One region of the Psychrosphaera sp. HA2-10 genome, then DNA from elsewhere that is predicted to be linked to it. Evidence: predicted binding sites of a transcription regulator. Region 1 holds the regulator's gene; each other region holds the start of a gene.
The links. Region 1 encodes sigma-54, which starts transcription at its own class of promoters, with help from an activator protein. Its sites were predicted from a motif close to GTTGGCACGNNNNTNGNNT; they were not measured.

Region 1 (4,553 bases):
TCCGGTGCAGCCTATTGCGATCGTTAAATAACTACGATTATTACGCTCTAAGTGAGGTAGCCAGGTGGACATAAAGTTATTGATTTGAAATATGAATTTATTCACAAGTGGTTGACTAGAGAAAAAATCTTTCACAGGTAAGTCTAAACCGGTTAATGCTCTAAGCTCTGGTTCCCAATGAGGGTTTGGTAGAAATCGAGCGTCAAATACAAAATCGATATCATTTGGTACACCATATTTAAAACCGAAGGACTCGAACGTAATAATAAGTTCTTTATCAGACTTCCCTAATATCTTTTCTCTCACCATCTCGGTTAGTTGATGAACATTTAAATCCGAGGTATCAATATATAAATCTGCTCTAGACGATAACCCATCTAAAAGCTTACTCTCCTGTGCGATTGCATCAGGTAATGACGCATCACCTTTGGTTAAAGGGTGTAGGCGTCTTGTTTCACTATAGCGACGAATTAATACGTCATCTTTAGCATCTATATATAGAACGGTCGTCTTTACGCCTTTAGGTAAGAAATCTAAATTATCCATTAACTCTTGTTCAGAGCTGGGTAAGTTTCTAACGTCAATACTGACGGCAACTTGAGGATAATTTTTAGATAAGGAGTGTGATAATGCAGGTAATAGATTAACCGGTAAATTATCTACGCAATAGTAGCCTAGATCCTCTAGTACTCTTAATACGACAGTCTTCCCTGAGCCTGAACGGCCACTAACGATAAATATATGCATGATTAAGCAGCTTCAATTATTTGGTAAAGATCATTATCAGTTTCGGCGCTTCTTATTTTACGAAGCATTTCTTTATTATCAAAAATCTCTGCGATTGATGCTAACGTATTTAAATGCACATCACACTGATCTTCGGGAACGAGTAACGCAAAAAATACGTCAACTGGTCTATTGTCTATTGCATCGTAATCAATGCCAGGGTGGATAACAATTAATACCGCCACTGGGCTTTCATTTGGTTTTATTTTTCCATGAGGAATAGCAACGCCATTTCCTATTCCTGTGCTTCCCAACTTTTCTCGATTCATCAAACTCGAGAGTATATCTGTGCAAGTGAGATCTGGTAATTTTGTACTCGCGATCTCTGCGATGTGTTCGAGGATCTTTTTCTTGCTTTGGCAATCTGTCAGCACTTTTGTGCACTCAGGTCGCAGGAGTAGCTTTACATTCATGGTTATCTTTTACTGCTTTACTCTTTTGATTTAAATCTCAAAAGATTGGTTAAAAGCACCGTCCATGGCGCTTTAAAATTAATAAAAAGAGTTAATGTCTAGTTAACTTTTCTTTATGTTTAATTACTTGACGGTCAAGTTTATCAATTAAGGAATCAATTGCAGCATACATATCAGTATGCTCGGATGCCGCAAATAGTTCACCACCATTTACGTGCATGGTTGCTTCTGCTTTTTGGTTGAGTTTCTCAACGTCTAAAATCACGTGGACGTTATTAATATGGTCAAAATGACGTTCTAACTTTGCAAATTTCGTATCAACATACTCTTTTAAAGACTCTGTTGCATCGACATGACGACAAGTTAAATTAATTTGCATATGCACTTCCTTCTGAATTGATAAAATGGATTGTTAAACCAATCGTTTTCTCTGGTTTGAAGGGGGAATGTTTAACGATTCCCGGTATTTTGCGATAGTTCTTCTGGCTACTTGGATGCCCTGTTCGGCCAGAATATCAGCAATCTTACTGTCACTTAACGGTTTTGCTTGGTTTTCTGCAGCAACTAACTTTCTTATTAAAGCCCGTATTGCAGTGGATGAACATTCACCACCATTTTCGGTGCTAACGTGGCTAGAAAAGAAATACTTTAACTCAAAGATTCCTCTGGGAGTGTGCATGAACTTTTGTGTTGTCACACGCGATATCGTGGACTCATGCATATCGACCATTTCTGCTACATCATTTAGAACCATTGGTTTCATCGCCTCTGGTCCGTATTCAAAAAATGCTTGTTGTTGTTGCACGATACAATTAGATACCTTCAATAAAGTGTCGTTTCTGCTTTCTAAACTTTTAATAAACCATTTTGCTTCTTGTAAGTGTGAACGAACAAATTGCGCATCAGAGCTATTGGTTGAAGTTTTAGACAGTGAAGCATATTGTTCGTTCACTTTAATTTTAGGCATAGAATTAGGATTTAGCTCTACTAACCAACGACCTTTTTTCTTTACGACGGTAACATCTGGAATTACATAGTCAATTTCGTCTTTTATAACTAGGCTTGCGGGATTTGGATTCAGTTGTTGAATCAAGTCTAGTGCTTCTTTTAATTCTGATTCTTTTAATCTTGTTTTGCGAATTATAGTGCGATAATCACGGTTCGCTAAGAGGTCGATATTTTCAGCAATAAGTTCAATAGCCTCTTCACGCCAAGGTGTGTCAGGACTATATTGCTTTAACTGAACCAACAAGCACTCTTGTAACCCTCGCGTTGCAACACCAATGGGATCAAAGTGTTGGATGCGTTTTAAAACCGCTTCAACTTCCTCTATCTCAACATCTTCTATGTCTACAGACTCAACGATATCCTCAACAGATACCGTCAAAAAGCCTTTGTCATCAATAGCATCAATAATGGCTGTTGCAATAGCTAAGTCATGTTCGGAAAAAGGGGATAGATTTAATTGCCATTTTAGATGGTCTTGAATATCAACAGTTGTTTCACCTTGATAAACGGTGTCTTCACCGTCGTAAGCAGGGCCTGAGCTTGCAGGAGCTGCGCTCATGTAGTCATCCCAACTGGAATCTGTGGGCAAGTCATCACTTATGGTCTGATCTTGTATATTTTCGTTTGTATCGCGTTCTTCTCGCGTCCACTCGATATCGTCGTCGTTAGATGAAACAGAGGCTTCATTTTCATGACGATCATGGTTGTCCTGTGGTAAATCGATTTGTTCAACTGAGCCATGCTCTTCATCAGCTTCCAACAAAGGATTACTATCCAAGGCTTCTTGGATCTCTTGTTGCAATTCTAATGACGACAACTGCAACAGACGAATAGCCTGCTGTAATTGCGGGGTCATTGTTAACTGCTGACCCATTTTAAGTTGTAATGTTGGTCTCATTTGATCCCAGTAAAGTACTGACTAAAATAAACTTATTCGTGCTACCAAAATATCAAAGTTTGAACTGGTCACCAAGATAAACTTTCTTAACTATGTCACTTTCTAGCACTTGAGCCGGAGTTCCCTCAGCAATAAGCTCTCCATGACTAACGATATAGGCTTTTTCGCAGACATCAAGTGTTTCACGGACATTATGATCGGTAATAAGTACACCAATTCCCTTTGCTGTTAATTGTTGAATTATTTTCTTTATATCTATGACAGATATAGGATCAACACCCGCAAAAGGCTCATCTAATAGAATAATTTTTGGATCGGCAGCCAATGCCCTTGCAATTTCTACGCGGCGTCGCTCACCACCAGACAATGCCATGCCAAGACTATCGCGAATATGATCAATATGGAATTCAGCAATTAAGTCATCAAGCAAATCAGCTTGTTGGTTTGCATCGATATCTTTTCGCATCTCTAGTACCGACATTATGTTTTGTGAAACTGTCAGCTTTTTAAAGATAGACGATTCTTGTGGTAAATAACCAATGCCTTTGCGAGCTCTTACATGCATCGGTTCGTGACTCAAATCGATATCATCAAGCTGAATTAAGCCTTTATCGTTAGGCACTAAACCAACAATCATGTAAAAAGTTGTTGTTTTACCGGCGCCATTTGGTCCTAACAAGCCAACTACTTGACCAGCTTCTACCGACAAGCTCACATCTTTAACAACTTGACGACTTTTATAGGATTTGGCTAAGTGCTTTGCCACCAACTTGGTCATATTTAATTTCTCTACTTAATTATTTGGCTGTGTTTTTTTCGTTTTTATCGTAGTAGTTACACGACCACCTGTGGACTTGTCGCCATCAGCTTTGACTCTTTGTGCATTTAAATCAAATACGATATTACCACTTTCAACAATCGAGCTACCTTGCTTATATTTAGCTTGGCCATTCAATTCTAAAATACGCTCATTAATCATATAAACGACTTCTAATGCTGTGGCCTCTAATGCTTCGTTATTAGGATCATTTTGCAAAAAGCGAGCAGGTTTGCCTTTTGCTATTAGTTTTTCGCCTACGCCGTCTTTTGTAATTACATATAATTCATCAGCAGTGATCGTGAGCGTCCCTTGTTGTATTTTTACGTTACCGCTGAAATACATAGTGTTATTTTTGTAATCAAGATCTTGGTTTTTAGAATCAATAATCAGATCGTCGTTAGCAAAAGCGTTAACGCCAACAAACGCAAGCATAACAAGCGTCATCTTGATGAATTTAGTCATTTTTCGTCCCTTTTAAAATTGTTCTTACGTGATGTTTAAGTTTCACTGTTTGAGCTTTAAGATCGGCAGTTAGACCTTGCCCTTCAATAGTTGTTTTTTCACCGCGAATTATAATTGGCTTGTCGGTCTCAACGACTTGAGTGTCGAGATCTATTTCTAAGTATTG
Region 2 (4,553 bases), 1.0 Mb from region 1:
ATGAGTTTTCTGAGGCAACGGTATCATCATCAAATATAGATGAGTCACTTATCATTGATGTTACACATGTATAAATAAAAAAGGAGGCGAAAGCCTCCTTTTTTTTATAACAGCAATATTACTGTTCTGAATTACCCCAAGAGTCTCTTAAACCAACTGTTTTATTAAATATAAGTTGGCCTTGCTCGTTAGTTTTACCGTCAAAGCAGTAATAACCCAAGCGTTCAAACTGATAACCTTGTTGAGGTGCCGCGTTAACTAAACTTGGTTCGATATAACCTTTTCGAATGACTAACGACTCTGGATTTAACACTGTAGTGAAGTCTTCTTCAGCCGCAGGATTAGGAACGGTAAATAAACGGTCGTAATCACGAATTTCCGCTTCAACCCCTTCTGATGCAGACACCCAGTGAATAACACCTTTTGCCTTGCGCCCATCTTCAGGTAACTTTCCTAATGTGGTCGGGTCATATTCACAATATACTGTGGTCACGTTCCCAGCATCGTCAGCATCAAAGCGGACAGCTTTTACATAATAAGCATTACGTAAGCGAACTTCTTTATCTATCACCAAGCGTTTGTATTTTTTATTTGCACTTTCACGGAAGTCCTCACGCTCAATAAAGATTTCTTTTGTAAATGGGATTTTACGCGTACCCATCTCTTCTTTATTTGGATGATTAGGTGCATCAATCCACTCGATATGGTCTTCCGGTAAGTTTTCAATAACTAACTTAATAGGATCAACGACGGCCATAGCGCGAGGTGCCGCTTCGTTTAAGTCTTCACGTATACAAGCTTCTAACATGCCCATCTCAACCATGTTATCGACCTTAGTCACACCGATACGTTTACAAAACTCACGAATAGAGCCTGGTGTATAACCTCTACGTTTTAAGCCAGCAATGGTCGGCATACGTGGATCATTCCAGCCTTCTACATGATTATCGGTAACAAGAGTATTCAGTTTACGTTTACTCATAATTGTATATTCGAGATTTAATCTTGAAAACTCATATTGGTGTGGACGTGATTCGATACTTATATTGTCTAACACCCAGTCATATAAACGTCGGTTATCTTGGAACTCTAATGTACATAATGAATGTGTAATGTTCTCTATTGCGTCCGATATACAATGAGTAAAATCGTACATTGGATAAATGCACCACTTATCACCGGTCTGATGATGGTGAGCAAAACGAATTCGATAGATAACAGGGTCACGCATACAAATAAAGCTTGAGCTCATATCAATCTTAGCGCGTAAGCAACATTCACCCTCTTTAAACTTGCCATCTCGCATGTCATGAAACAGCTTTAAATTCTCTTCAGGGCTAGTATCTCGATAAGGGCTATTTTCACCAGGTGATTTTAAGGTGCCTCTCATTTCTCGAATTTTTTCTTGGCTTGAAAACTCTACGTAAGCTAAGCCTTTATTAATTAGTTCTTCGGCATAACCAAAAAGTTGATCAAAATAGTTAGACGAGTAACAAATATCACCATCCCATTGAAAACCAAGCCAGTTTACGTCTTCTTTAATAGCATTAACGTAATCAATATCTTCTTTCTCTGGATTAGTATCATCAAACCTTAGATTACAAAGCCCTTTATAATCTTGTGCAATACCAAAATTTAGTACAATCGACTTGGCATGACCAATATGAAGAAAACCATTTGGCTCTGGAGGAAATCGAGTGTGCGTAGTCTCATACTTTCCGTCTGCTAAATCCGCATTAATAATGTTGCGAATAAAATTCGATGGGCGATTTTCTGTGTCCGCCATTTATAAACCCTTATAAAACTATTAATTAATTTGAGTATACCACTATGGTCTGCGGTTACACCAAGCAAAATGCCATCAATCGAATACTTTTAAAGCAAATAAATCTTCAATAGAACGCAATGAGTAAATACCCTAATATTTGGCGGATATCACCAAACTTTAAGTGTTGTCCAAAGTGTAGTAATGCAATAAATTGACCTGAAACCCTTATAACAAAGGAATCTCACAAGTGGCACAGAGATTGATATCTATTCTGTAAATCTACATACAAATATCACGGAAATATAAAATGTTAAAAAATTCATTATTAGTAAGTTGCTTAATTTCACCTCTTCTATTATCGAGCAACTACGCTCAAGCCCACAATGATGGCGTAGTAAATAAACAATGTGATGTTACTTTTCAAAATAAAGTATCGATCACCCCTGACCACATCTTAGTCATTAAAAACAATCAAACCCTTTACGACATTTATAACAATGAAACCATATTCTATAAGGGCGAAAAGCTTGAGCTAAGCGCAAGCGACTCAGCTTTAATAAAAGAATTCTCTACTGAGACTCGTTCACTAATTCCTACTATTACTGAAATAGCATTGGAAGCGGTTGGTATCGCTTTTGACGGAATCAATGCTGGACTTGGTCAGTTTGGCGATTCAACGAAACTTGATGCGAAGTTAGCAAATGTAAAACAGCGACTTGAGAACAAATTTGCACAGCAGGACGGCTATTATACTTTTGATGAAGGTCAATTTAATATGGACTTTGCTGATGAAGAGTTAGATAGAGCTATTGAAGAAGTGGTAGAACAAGCACTTCCGTCGTTAATAGGCGGTGTTTTGCAATTAATAGGTACGTCAATTGCGAGTGGCGATACCGACTTTAGTGAACTAGAAAACCTCGAAAAAAATATTGAAGAGGAAATTGAAGCTAGAGCTACTCAATTAGAAGCAAAAGCCGATGTGGTCTGTAAAAAAGTAGATGCTTTAGCATCTCTAGAAAATCGTATTCAAAAAGCGCACAAAAACTTACGTGACTTCGACTTGATTGAAGTGACTCACACAAAGTAGCAACTAACCATCGGAATATTTCTACTTAAATAAACATTCAGCCCTGTAACAAAGGTTAGTACAAAAATACCGACCTTTGTTATATACCAAACCGAGCACCAAACTCACTGTATAGAATATTTACTGCTAACAATATTAAAATCAGTCCCATAACGCGATCAAAAATATACGCATTCCGACTAAACAAATCTCGTACGTACGGACGACTTAAAACAAGTGACAGTCCACAAAACCAAGCCGCTGTTGCAAAAGCCAAATAGATACCATAAGCACCTTTAATTATCATAGGCGTATCAATAGATACAACAACAGTAAATAAAGACAAAAAAAACAAAGTAGCTTTAGGATTTAAACCATTGGTCATAAACCCTAGTAAAAATGCCTTTTTATCAGACAGTTCAGGGTTACTTGACTCTTTAATAGCTGCAGTTGATACCAGGGCCTGTGATTGTAGAGCTCCAATACCAAGATAAATCAAAAAACTTGCAGCAATAATAATTAATAAGTCATATAACCAAGGCGTTGCGTTAATAATTAGACCAATGCCCGCTAAAGCGTATGCAACGTGAACAAAAATAGCACTACCAACACCTACAGAGGTTATCAATGCTGTCCGCTTGCCATATTGAATCGAATGTTTCATAACAATCGCAAAGTCGGGACCTGGGCTTGCAACTGCAAATAAATGTGCAAGTGCAATAGTTAAAAATTCGATTGAGTATTCAGTGAAATCCATGTCAAAACTCCAAAATAATAATGCCTAATTTGCTTAATGAAGCCTATTTAAACAGACCTGCGATAATCTGAATAGGATGTTTCAATGTTTGTTGGGCTAATCGTTTGCTTTGACAGCGGCAAGAAAAGCCTGTGGCTAATACCGTATCATGTTCACTATTTTGAAGAATTGGCGCCCAGCTAATATCAAAGAGTTCTTTTGATACTGTTTGGTTTGCTTTTTCATGCCCAAACGTTCCGGCCATACCGCAACATCCTGTATTCACTGGTTTAGCGGTGAGCCCTAACCTTTCAAAAATAATTGGCCAATGCGAAGGTGCATCTGCGATTAAAGACTTTTCTGTACAATGAGACAACACTGTGTATTTCGTTAATGATTCATCGATTGCCATTTTAGTTTTATCTGCAACAGATTTATTCAGTAATTGTTTTGATAACCATTCACCTAATAAGTCTACTTTAAATTTAACCTTATTATGACCTAGCAAATTTGGATATTCATCGCGATAAACTAAAGTCATAGAAGCATCTAGGCCGATCATTGGTCGTTTAAAGGTCGCGATGTCATTATAATAATCGCAGGCGCTTTTTGCCGTTTCAGTAAATTTTGTCAAAAACCCTTTAACATGCTGGGCTTTACCGTTAACTTGAAATGGTAATATAAGCGGAGAAAAACCTAATCCCTCAAGCGCAATAACAGTGTCTTTTAACAAAGATGACTCATAGCTTGATGTGAACGCATCTTGTACAAGAAAAACGGTCTTTTGCTTATCAACTTCGGCCAGCGCCTGGTAACGCGTTTTGTTATAAAAGTATTTTCTTTCAATTACTTGGGTTGGGTGTTGGCTAAGCTTTGGTGCATCAACATAACCAACAATATTTTTTACAACAAAGTTGCTAATTGGATTGTGAGTCAGCCAATTTGTGACCGTAGACATCCTAGAAAGCGTTGGCATTATAGAC
Region 3 (4,553 bases), 460 kb from region 1:
TGGTCGCAAGTTTAGCGCACCAAATACGTACACCTTTATCAGCCGCTATGTTGTACTCGGCAAATTTAGCAAACAATCGATTAAAATCAGAACAGCGCAGTAACTTCGTCAATAAATTGTCATCTCGACTTTCCGACCTTGAGAAGCAGGTTAACGATATGTTGATGTTTGCTAAGAGTGGTGAAAATCAAGTGCTAGAGCAAGTCTCATTGCAACAACTACTAACTAATGTTCATCAAAGCTCTGAAGCTATGGTGCAGCCAGTAGGTACAATGACGGTTGAATTACCTGAGCCAGATATTTTATTGCTTGCTAATAAAACAAGTCTTGCCAGCGCTATTACCAATTTAGTTCACAATGCTGTACAGGTCGTCGGGGAAGGCGTTCATATTCACTTAGCTGCGCGTCGAGTAGAAAACAACCCAAATCAAGTATGTATTTCTGTTGAAGACAACGGTCCAGGAATTGATGCTAGCTTAATTGATAAAATATTTGAGCCGTTTTATACAACTCGCTCTCAGGGCACCGGTTTAGGCTTATCTGTTGTGAAAACAGTAGCGCAAGCTCATCAAGGCAAAGTGGCTGTGAAGAATAAACTATCAGGCGGAGCCGTATTCTCTATTTATTTGCCAATTAAACTAGCACCACAAAACGAAATGCATTCAGTTGAAACTGTATCTCAGGAGGTTATCGCATGAACCAGTCACAAATATTAGTTGTTGAAGACGACTCAGGTTTACGAGAAGCGTTAGTCGATACACTCTCTATCGCAGGTTACTCTGTTGTGGAAGCCGAGTCGGCGGAAACAGCTTTGGTAAAACTAAAAGAAACTGTCATTGATTTAATCGTTTCAGACGTTCAAATGGGCGGGTTATCAGGTTTAGACTTATTGAAGTCGGTTAAAAAACTATACCCTAATACACCATTTTTATTGATGACGGCTTACGCAACTATTGACCATGCTGTTGAAGCGATGAAATATGGTGCTATCGACTATATGGCTAAACCATTTGCGCCAGAAGTACTGTTAAATATGGTCGGTCGCTATGCTCCGGTCAAACAGACCGATAGACATGATCCAGTTGTGGCAGATAAAAAGAGTATTGAGCTTTTAAAGTTGGCCGCAAAAGTTGCAGCTTCAGATGCATCGGTAATGATCACGGGTCCTAGCGGCTCTGGTAAAGAAGTGATGGCGCGATATATACATGACCAATCGCCACGTTCAGAGCATGATTTTATTGCGATAAACTGTGCGGCTATTCCGGATAATATGCTTGAAGCAACATTGTTTGGTTATGAAAAAGGTGCCTTTACCGGCGCAATACAAGCTTGCCCTGGAAAGTTTGAACAAGCGCAACACGGTACTATTTTGCTCGATGAAATTACTGAAATGGACTTGAACCTTCAGGCTAAACTTCTTCGAGTTTTACAAGAGCGTGAAGTGGAACGTTTGGGCAGCCGTAAAACGGTAAAACTCGATGTGCGAGTGCTTGCAACATCAAATCGAGATTTAGCGACGGCCGTTAAAGAAGGAAAGTTTAGAGAAGATTTATTTTATCGCCTAAACGTATTTCCGATTAAGTGGCTACCACTTAGCGCCCGCAAAGATGACTTACTACCAATCGCAGAACATCTTTTAAGTCGTTACTGCATTGAAACCGGTAGAGAAATTCCGGTAATTGGGGCCGGAGCTATGCATAAATTAATGCAACATAATTGGCCTGGTAATGTTCGCGAGCTGGATAATGTGATTCAACGAGCACTTATTCTTTGTACAGCCAATACCATTGAAGCTGAGCATATACTTGTGGAAGAGTTTGCTGTTGATAACATTGCAGCCAATATTCAGGCGACAACTCAAATTGACGACAGTGGCGACTTCAAAATGGAAATCCGCGATCAAGAGAACCGAATTATTCTTGATGCATTGCAAGCCTGCCATGGTAAACGAAAAGACGTAGCTGAAAAGTTAGGCATTAGTCCTAGAACCTTACGCTACAAACTTGCAAAAATGCGTGAGCAAGGTATTGAAGTACCTGCGTAACCGACTATCTAAGTTTGCCCGCTACTTAACATGATGAATGTTTAGCGGGCTTTTTTACGTTGTAGTCTCAATTTATGCTTTGATATCAGGCCATAAAATCACTAAAAAACAGTGATAGTCAAAACTCCGTCACTATCTAGCTATAGAATCCTCGTCAAAACAATATTTAAGTTGTTGATTTTTAATAATAATAAATTGGCATTATTCGTGCTTTATCTAGTTCAGTAAAGAAATGCTCCTGAATAGAGGACTCGATAATGAACATTCAAGCTAACAACTTATATGCAGAGTTACAAAGCATGGCGTCACAAGCGTCAAGCCAAACAATTCGTCCAAATAATGAGATCAATCCTTTTGCTCAGGCGCAAAAAGTCAATAACCCGTCGTCAGCTAATTTTGGTGAGCTATTAGAGCAAGCCGTTAATAACGTTAATGACTTACAAAAAACATCGGGCGAGTTAAAAAATCGATTAGAAATGGGCGACCGCTCAGTTTCTCTTGCTGAAACAATGATTGCATCGCAAAAAGCAGGCATTGCTTTTGAAGCAACGGTTCAAGTTCGTAACAAACTTGTTGAAGCCTACAAAACAATAATGAGCATGCCTGTTTAGGCTTTATTCAGCAGTTAAATATAGAATTAAGGGTTTAACGTGGCAGACGAACTAACTACTCAAATGACAACACCAGGACAAGATGTCTCTAACGATATGGTATCGCTAAACGGCGATATGGATAACGTTGAAGAGCAAAAGTCTGGTTTTTTAAGCGCAGCATCAAGCGCCGACTTATTACGCCAAGGTGCGTTGATATTAGCGTTAGTAATTTGTATTGCGATTACGATTTTCATTTTTATGTGGTCTCGAGAGCCTGAGCTTCGCCCGCTTGGTCAGTTTAATACTGAACAACTTATCGAAACACTAGATTTCCTTGATGCTCAAAAAGTTGAATATAAATTAGAGCAAAATACTATTTTAGTGCCAGCTGATGCTTATCAAGATATTAAATTGTCTTTGGCCCGTGGTGGTCTTTCTCAAGCGCCGTCAGAAGGTTCTGAAATTTTAATGCAAGACACTGGGTTTGGTGTTAGTCAGCGTATGGAAACAGAGCGACTTAAGCATAGCCGAGAGCAGCAATTGGCGAGAACGATTGAAGAGCTAAACTCAGTAGGACGTGCTCGAGTGTTACTGGCAATACCAAAAGAAAACATCTTTGCTCGTCACACTAAACAGCCTTCGGCCACCGTTGTTGTAACTTTACAGCGCGGACGCATGTTAAAGACCGAAGAAATAGACAGTATCGTGGATATAGTTGCATCAGCGGTTCAAGGTTTATCTACATCGCGTGTCACAGTGACCGACCAAAATGGACGTCTACTAAACTCTGGTTCACAAAATTCACTTTCTGCTCTTTCACGTAAACAATTTGAAATTGAGCAAAAACGTGAAGATGAATACTTACAAAAAATCAATTCAATTTTATCTCCTGTCATCGGGATGGAAAACTATACCGCGCAGGTTGATGTAACAATGGACTTCACGCAGGTTCAAGAAACACAAAAAACTTACAACCCTGACTTACCAGCGATTAGAAGTGAATTTTTGATTGAAGAAAACCAAACTGGTAGCGGGCCTGTTGGCATTCCAGGTGCATTATCAAATCAGCCACCATTAGAGTCTGATATTCCAGAAGAAGCTGGTAATGCGAGAAATCGTGGTGCAACTGGCCGTTCTCACAAAGAACAAACAAGAAATTACGAATTAGATCAGACAATTAGCCACAAGCAAAATCAAACAGGCGTGGTACGTAGACTGAGCGTATCGGTTGCTGTCGATTACATTGTTACAACAGCAGAAGACGGTACGATTCAAAAAACGCCTCGTTCACAACAGGCACTGGTTAACATTCGTCGATTACTGCAAGGCGGTATCGGCTTTGACCTAAACCGCGGTGATACGCTTGAGGTAGTAACAATTCCATTTAATAAGGTCGATGCACTGTCAACAGAAGATGTGCCTATTTATTTACAAGAGTGGTTCCAGCCAATGATAAAAACGGTTGCGGCTATGCTTGTTATCATTGTTCTTATTATCTTCTTAGTTCGTCCATTATTGAACAAGTTGATTAGTCCAGAAGATACAACCGATAAATATGAAGAAGATGCTCTCGGTGGTGTAGACTTAGGTGATGAAGCATTAGATATGCTTAATACAGAATTTGATGAGAAAGACATAGGCTTTGCGGCCGACGGAACGCTACAATTACCAGACTTACATGGTGATGAAGACTTGCTGAAAGCAGTTAGAGCATTAGTAGCAAATGAACCAGAATTGTCGTCGCAAGTAGTTAAAGGGTGGTTATTAGAAGATGAATGATGTCGTAGCAGCAGAAAACACAAAACCAGCTGGTAAACCGGCGTTTGATGTAGAGAAGCTTGAAGGCGTTGAGAAAGCCGCCATCCTTTTATTAAGCTTATCAGAAGAAGACGCCGCACAGATACTTAAACACTTAG
Region 4 (4,553 bases), 1.4 Mb from region 1:
TTATGGAAGAAAAGGGCGTTGCATACCGAAGCATTACCCCAGCTCGTTATGCGAAAGGAATGATGAAACATGTAAAAACTCACGAGCCTGAAACTCTCATTGATAAGCTAATTTGTGGCGCGTACATCGAAGCTCGTTCGTGTGAACGTTTTGCAAAGCTCGCACCTTATGTCGACAAGCGCTTAGGCGACTTTTATGTATCTTTACTTCGCTCAGAAGCTCGTCATTTTCAAGATTATTTATCCCTAGCTGAAGAAATTGCTGGTGGTGATATCAGCGAACGAGTGGCATATTTTGGGGAAGTAGAAGCGGCGTTAATAACGAGCGCCGATGAAGACTTTAAGTTTCACAGTGGTGTGCCATCTTAATGTAAGGTGTTGATGTACCTATAAAAAGTAAAAATTGAAATTTTGCTTTTTTCGTTTGCAGCCTTATCTAAAAAGTACGACAATGTCTAAAAATAAGCCGACTAGTCTAGTATATAATGGATTTTACCGAGAAAGTTTGTCACTTTAGAGACGAAATGGAATACCTAGGGGTATCTGAATATTCTGCTGCCCCTTTTTTATATCGGGGCTTGTGGGCGATAGGGATTTTAGAGCCACCCCCATTTTTTACTGGCTTTTTAAGAAGCTTGTTAGTTCAAATACTCTGTTTTGCTTTTATCATGTTATGTATTTTGTTTTCATTACATTATATTTTCGCGTTACATTCAGACATCACCATAAACTTATTTGCGATTATTTTTTTATTTAGCACAGCATATAGTTTTTTTATGACCATCTCATATCGACAATTAAGCAAAATATTAGAGCTCCCAAGTTGGGAACTCTATTTGTCCGAAAAGCACAAAGTTGAAGCTTCAAATATTTCTTAACAGATTAAAAAATATCATTAACAGCGATACCAAAGCCAATTTTCTGCTGTTTATGGTTATAATCAATTAAGCTCTCGCCATATCCGCTGAAATACTGCGCAAAACCAACTAAACGAGATGATCCTGGAAACGGAAAAGAATAGTTTAATTCAATAGAACCATTGCCGGTATTCCAATTGTTACGAAGGTTAAAAGAAAGCTTGTGCTCATCATTAAAGGCGTATGCACCAAATAGTTCGTAGTACCCCAAGAATTTATGAATATCAGGATTGTCATCACCAGATGGGTCTAACGGGCTGGTTTTTTCATTTTCTTTTAATCGATACCAAGGCTTGATGCCTACAGCGAAGTCGTCTTTTTCATAAACAACAGAGGCCAGTATACGGTTCCAGCTTCTTGAAAGTAGCTGTGTTTGACCATTTGACTGATGTTCAAAGTGCAATGTAAAGGCCATGTTGCCGTCGTTAGGCTTCCAAGGAAGTGGCGCAACATAAAATATTTCCGGCGTGTAGTTTGTTTCACGAAAAGGTTTGGAAATCTCATCAGAATAGACTTGCCACCAAGCTTGAATTGTCATGGCAAAGTATAATCCGTCACCAGGTATAAACAATGTGCTACTTCTTAACGGCACTTTAAAACTAATTTGATACTTGGACTCATATTCCTCTAATTGCCCTGAAATAAGCTCATTGCTTTCATAAGGCTTTCTATTAAATCGATCAGATATAGTAAATGGCAATATATAACTTTGCTTATGAGGAGTAATAACAAAAGGATTTAACTCTGTGGTCCGTTCGTTAATGATACGTTGTGCAAGTCGCCCTTGCTTAATTCCACGGGACAATATGCGAGTTTCACAGTACCGAAAAATTAATTTGTCGTCTGCAGATACAAAACCGGTTTCTTTTAGTGTTTGCGCACAGGCTTTAATTTTTTGCTCAAGTGCAATTTCTTCCGGGGTTTTTACTATATCGTCTACTCCTGCAGCCACGGGCAATGCCGCAAGCGCTGATAGTAATAGCGTACTTATCTGGAGCTTTCTTAAAGGTGAAGACATGGATATCCCTAAATAAAATGGCGAGATGACTACAACAAGGCACTCATAATAAAAGAGTTTTACGTATTAATGCTAGTTTGGTTTGAAAAAGTTGCAGGGTAAGTGTGAATATTTTTTATATTGTTCAAATAAATTATTTCTCCTACTATCAGTCGAAAAATGAATTTCAACTACAACCCATTGTTAATAATATGTTTTTTACTTATTTTTTAATGTTTTTATAAACTGGCACACAAGTGGCAACATATAAATCTGTAAACAAATGAATTTGAATTTTTAAACAAGAATAAGCAGCAACATTAAAGTTTATTTAAGGAGCATGCATGTTATCTTGGATCATTACGTTTTTTGTGATTGCAATTATTGCCGGTATTTTTGGTTTTGGTGGTATCGCTGGCGCTGCAACAGGTATTGCAAAAATTCTATTTTTCATATTTTTAGTCGGACTTGTGGTTTCTATAATTTTGAATGCATTCCACGGACGTAAAACAAACCTTTAAAGGTAAACAGGAGATATATTATGAAGTTATTAAAACTATTATTTATCGCAACACCATTAGTATTATCAGCATTTGTTCTGCAAGGGTGTGAAAAAGGACCAGGCGAAAAAGCCGGTGAGAAAGTTGATGAAGTAATGACTGACGCAGGTAACGCCATTGAAGATGCGTGTGAAGACGTAAAAGAGAAAGCGGATGCGAAGGATAAAGACTGTTAATTCAGTTAACCTTTAGCCGAAAAGAAAAGCCTGCATTAGCAGGCTTTTTGTTTAGATGTGCGCTTGATTATAAGTCGAATTGATAGTTGACTTTAACACCTACGCTTCTTGGTTTAATGACATAGTGACCATAAGTACGACCAAGTTCAGTCAAATCTTTATTTTCACTTGCGAAAACAGCATTTCCTGACCAAGACGGGTCTCGTCTGTTTGCTGTGTAAGCGTACTTGTTGAATAAGTTATCAACGTAGGCGGTTATCGACCAATTGTCATCAGACAGGGTTGCCGAGAGGTTGCTTAACGCGTAACCCGGTAATATTTCTCCATCAGCTCTTAAACCAACCTTAGTATAAACATCACTCTGAGCCGTTAGGCCGTAATTTACAATTAGTAATTTGTCGTTAAGTACGTCTGTTTGGTAGTTCACTCCAAATGTAAATTGTTGTTCAGGTGCGCCAGGCAAACGGTCACCATCTTTACCATCATAAAAGTCTTGTAACGCAGAGCCAGCATCACCTGCAACTTTAAACAGGAATGGTGCATCTTCAGTTAGCTCAGCTTTTGCATAAGAAAAGCTCGCAAATATTGCCCAGTCTTTCAAAAGCGTGGTTCGCGAAGACAATTCAAAACCTTGAGACTTTGCTTTACCGGCATTCAAAGTTATTGGCTCGGCACCATTAACGGTAGCGGCACTAATTTGAGCATCATTCCAATCAACGTTAAATATTGATGCGTTTAAATGAAGCTTGTTGTTAAACCAAGTACTCTTCAGCCCGAGCTCTGTATTTTGTGTTGTATCTGGTTGATATTCAACTTCATTTGGCAATGCGCATACCTGTGCAGTTACTGGATCGGTACAAGCAATGATGCCGTTACCACCGCCAAGTCTGAAACCTTCACTAACGGTAAAATAACCAATTACATTGTCGTCGAATTGATAGCTAGCGTTAAATTTAAAAAGATTACCAGAATCAGAGGCGGTAACGGTTTCAAAATGAAGATCGTCCAGAGTAACCACAGTATCAACATCTAATGGGGCTGCTGCTGCGGATACAGTATTTACATCGTATTTATATAGACGAGTGCCGAGTGTTAATTCCAATTGTTCAGAAACCGCGTAAGTAAGCTCTCCAAATAGAGCGGACTCTTTGCTTTTGTTAAATCCAGTCGCTATATATTCAAGATCGTAATCTAGGTTTTCGTAATCATCGTTATACCATTCAAGTGTTGCGCCTGGCATATATTCACGGTCATCGAAGTCATACTGTGAGTCAGAATAAAAAACACCCACGATCCAATTTAAATTTTGCTCATTATTTGATACTAATCTGAACTCTTGGCTAAAAGAATCGCCTTCTCCAAAGTCCCGAGTGTAGGCAGGGAAGTCTGCATAGCCGGTCCAAATATCCTGCATTAGGAGATCAGTTTGATCACGTTGTCCGGTTTGTTCAAATTTTGTAAACCCAATCGCAGAAACCAGCTCGGCATAACCTAGGTTTAACGATAACTCAGCGCTAACAAGGTGATCTATTTGCTCACCAGGCTCTTCGTATCGCATTACATTTTGATAAGGTTGAACAAACGATGATAAAGGATTTTCTGCTGATAGCGTATTAAACTGATCAATGGCGTTGCCACCAACTTCTTTGTTTTGATATATGTAATTTATCGATGCGTTAAAATTGTCCGTCGGTGCCCACCTTACGGCGACCCTTGCGGTTAAAGTATCTTCAGTGTTGGCATCTTTAACGGTTTTTAAATTTTCATTAACGGCACTTGAATCACTCCAGTCAGGATCAGCTGAAGATTGTCCCGGAGTTTTTAGTACAGTGGTGTAATCAATAAAACCAGGGCTGGATAGTTTATTAACATTAAACCTAACGGCTAATTCGTCTTGAATAAGT

Region 2: the regulator sigma-54 is predicted to act here: its motif matches at 2,015-2,033, upstream of ACZ1GV_RS06165 (DUF2884 family protein).
Region 3: the regulator sigma-54 is predicted to act here: its motif matches at 2,239-2,257, upstream of fliE (flagellar hook-basal body complex protein FliE).
Region 4: the regulator sigma-54 is predicted to act here: its motif matches at 2,159-2,177, upstream of ACZ1GV_RS04635 (DUF1328 family protein).

What each region holds. Positions count from the first base shown of each region.
Region 1 covers NZ_CM146341.1:2,370,326-2,374,878, reverse strand. Annotated here, with positions in the region: gene rapZ (RNase adapter RapZ) at 1-747, opposite strand, end outside; gene ptsN (PTS IIA-like nitrogen regulatory protein PtsN) at 750-1,199, opposite strand; gene hpf (ribosome hibernation promoting factor) at 1,291-1,578, opposite strand; gene ACZ1GV_RS10850 (RNA polymerase factor sigma-54) at 1,612-3,105, opposite strand; gene lptB (LPS export ABC transporter ATP-binding protein) at 3,158-3,883, opposite strand; gene lptA (lipopolysaccharide transport periplasmic protein LptA) at 3,899-4,387, opposite strand; gene lptC (LPS export ABC transporter periplasmic protein LptC) at 4,380-4,553, opposite strand, start outside.
Region 2 covers NZ_CM146341.1:1,353,105-1,357,657, reverse strand. Annotated here, with positions in the region: gene ttcA (tRNA 2-thiocytidine(32) synthetase TtcA) at 1-74, shown strand, start outside; gene glnS (glutamine--tRNA ligase) at 119-1,786, opposite strand; gene ACZ1GV_RS06165 (DUF2884 family protein) at 2,076-2,855, shown strand; gene ACZ1GV_RS06160 (LysE family translocator) at 2,935-3,591, opposite strand; gene ydiJ (D-2-hydroxyglutarate dehydrogenase YdiJ) at 3,635-4,553, opposite strand, start outside.
Region 3 covers NZ_CM146341.1:1,914,292-1,918,844, reverse strand. Annotated here, with positions in the region: gene ACZ1GV_RS08865 (sensor histidine kinase) at 1-698, shown strand, start outside; gene ACZ1GV_RS08860 (sigma-54-dependent transcriptional regulator) at 695-2,044, shown strand; gene fliE (flagellar hook-basal body complex protein FliE) at 2,302-2,655, shown strand; gene fliF (flagellar basal-body MS-ring/collar protein FliF) at 2,752-4,416, shown strand; gene fliG (flagellar motor switch protein FliG) at 4,409-4,553, shown strand, end outside.
Region 4 covers NZ_CM146341.1:998,842-1,003,394, forward strand. Annotated here, with positions in the region: gene miaE (tRNA isopentenyl-2-thiomethyl-A-37 hydroxylase MiaE) at 1-368, shown strand, start outside; gene ACZ1GV_RS04625 (DUF6404 family protein) at 485-877, shown strand; gene ACZ1GV_RS04630 (phospholipase A) at 882-1,934, opposite strand; gene ACZ1GV_RS04635 (DUF1328 family protein) at 2,258-2,434, shown strand; gene ACZ1GV_RS04640 (hypothetical protein) at 2,455-2,649, shown strand; gene ACZ1GV_RS04645 (TonB-dependent receptor) at 2,717-4,553, opposite strand, start outside.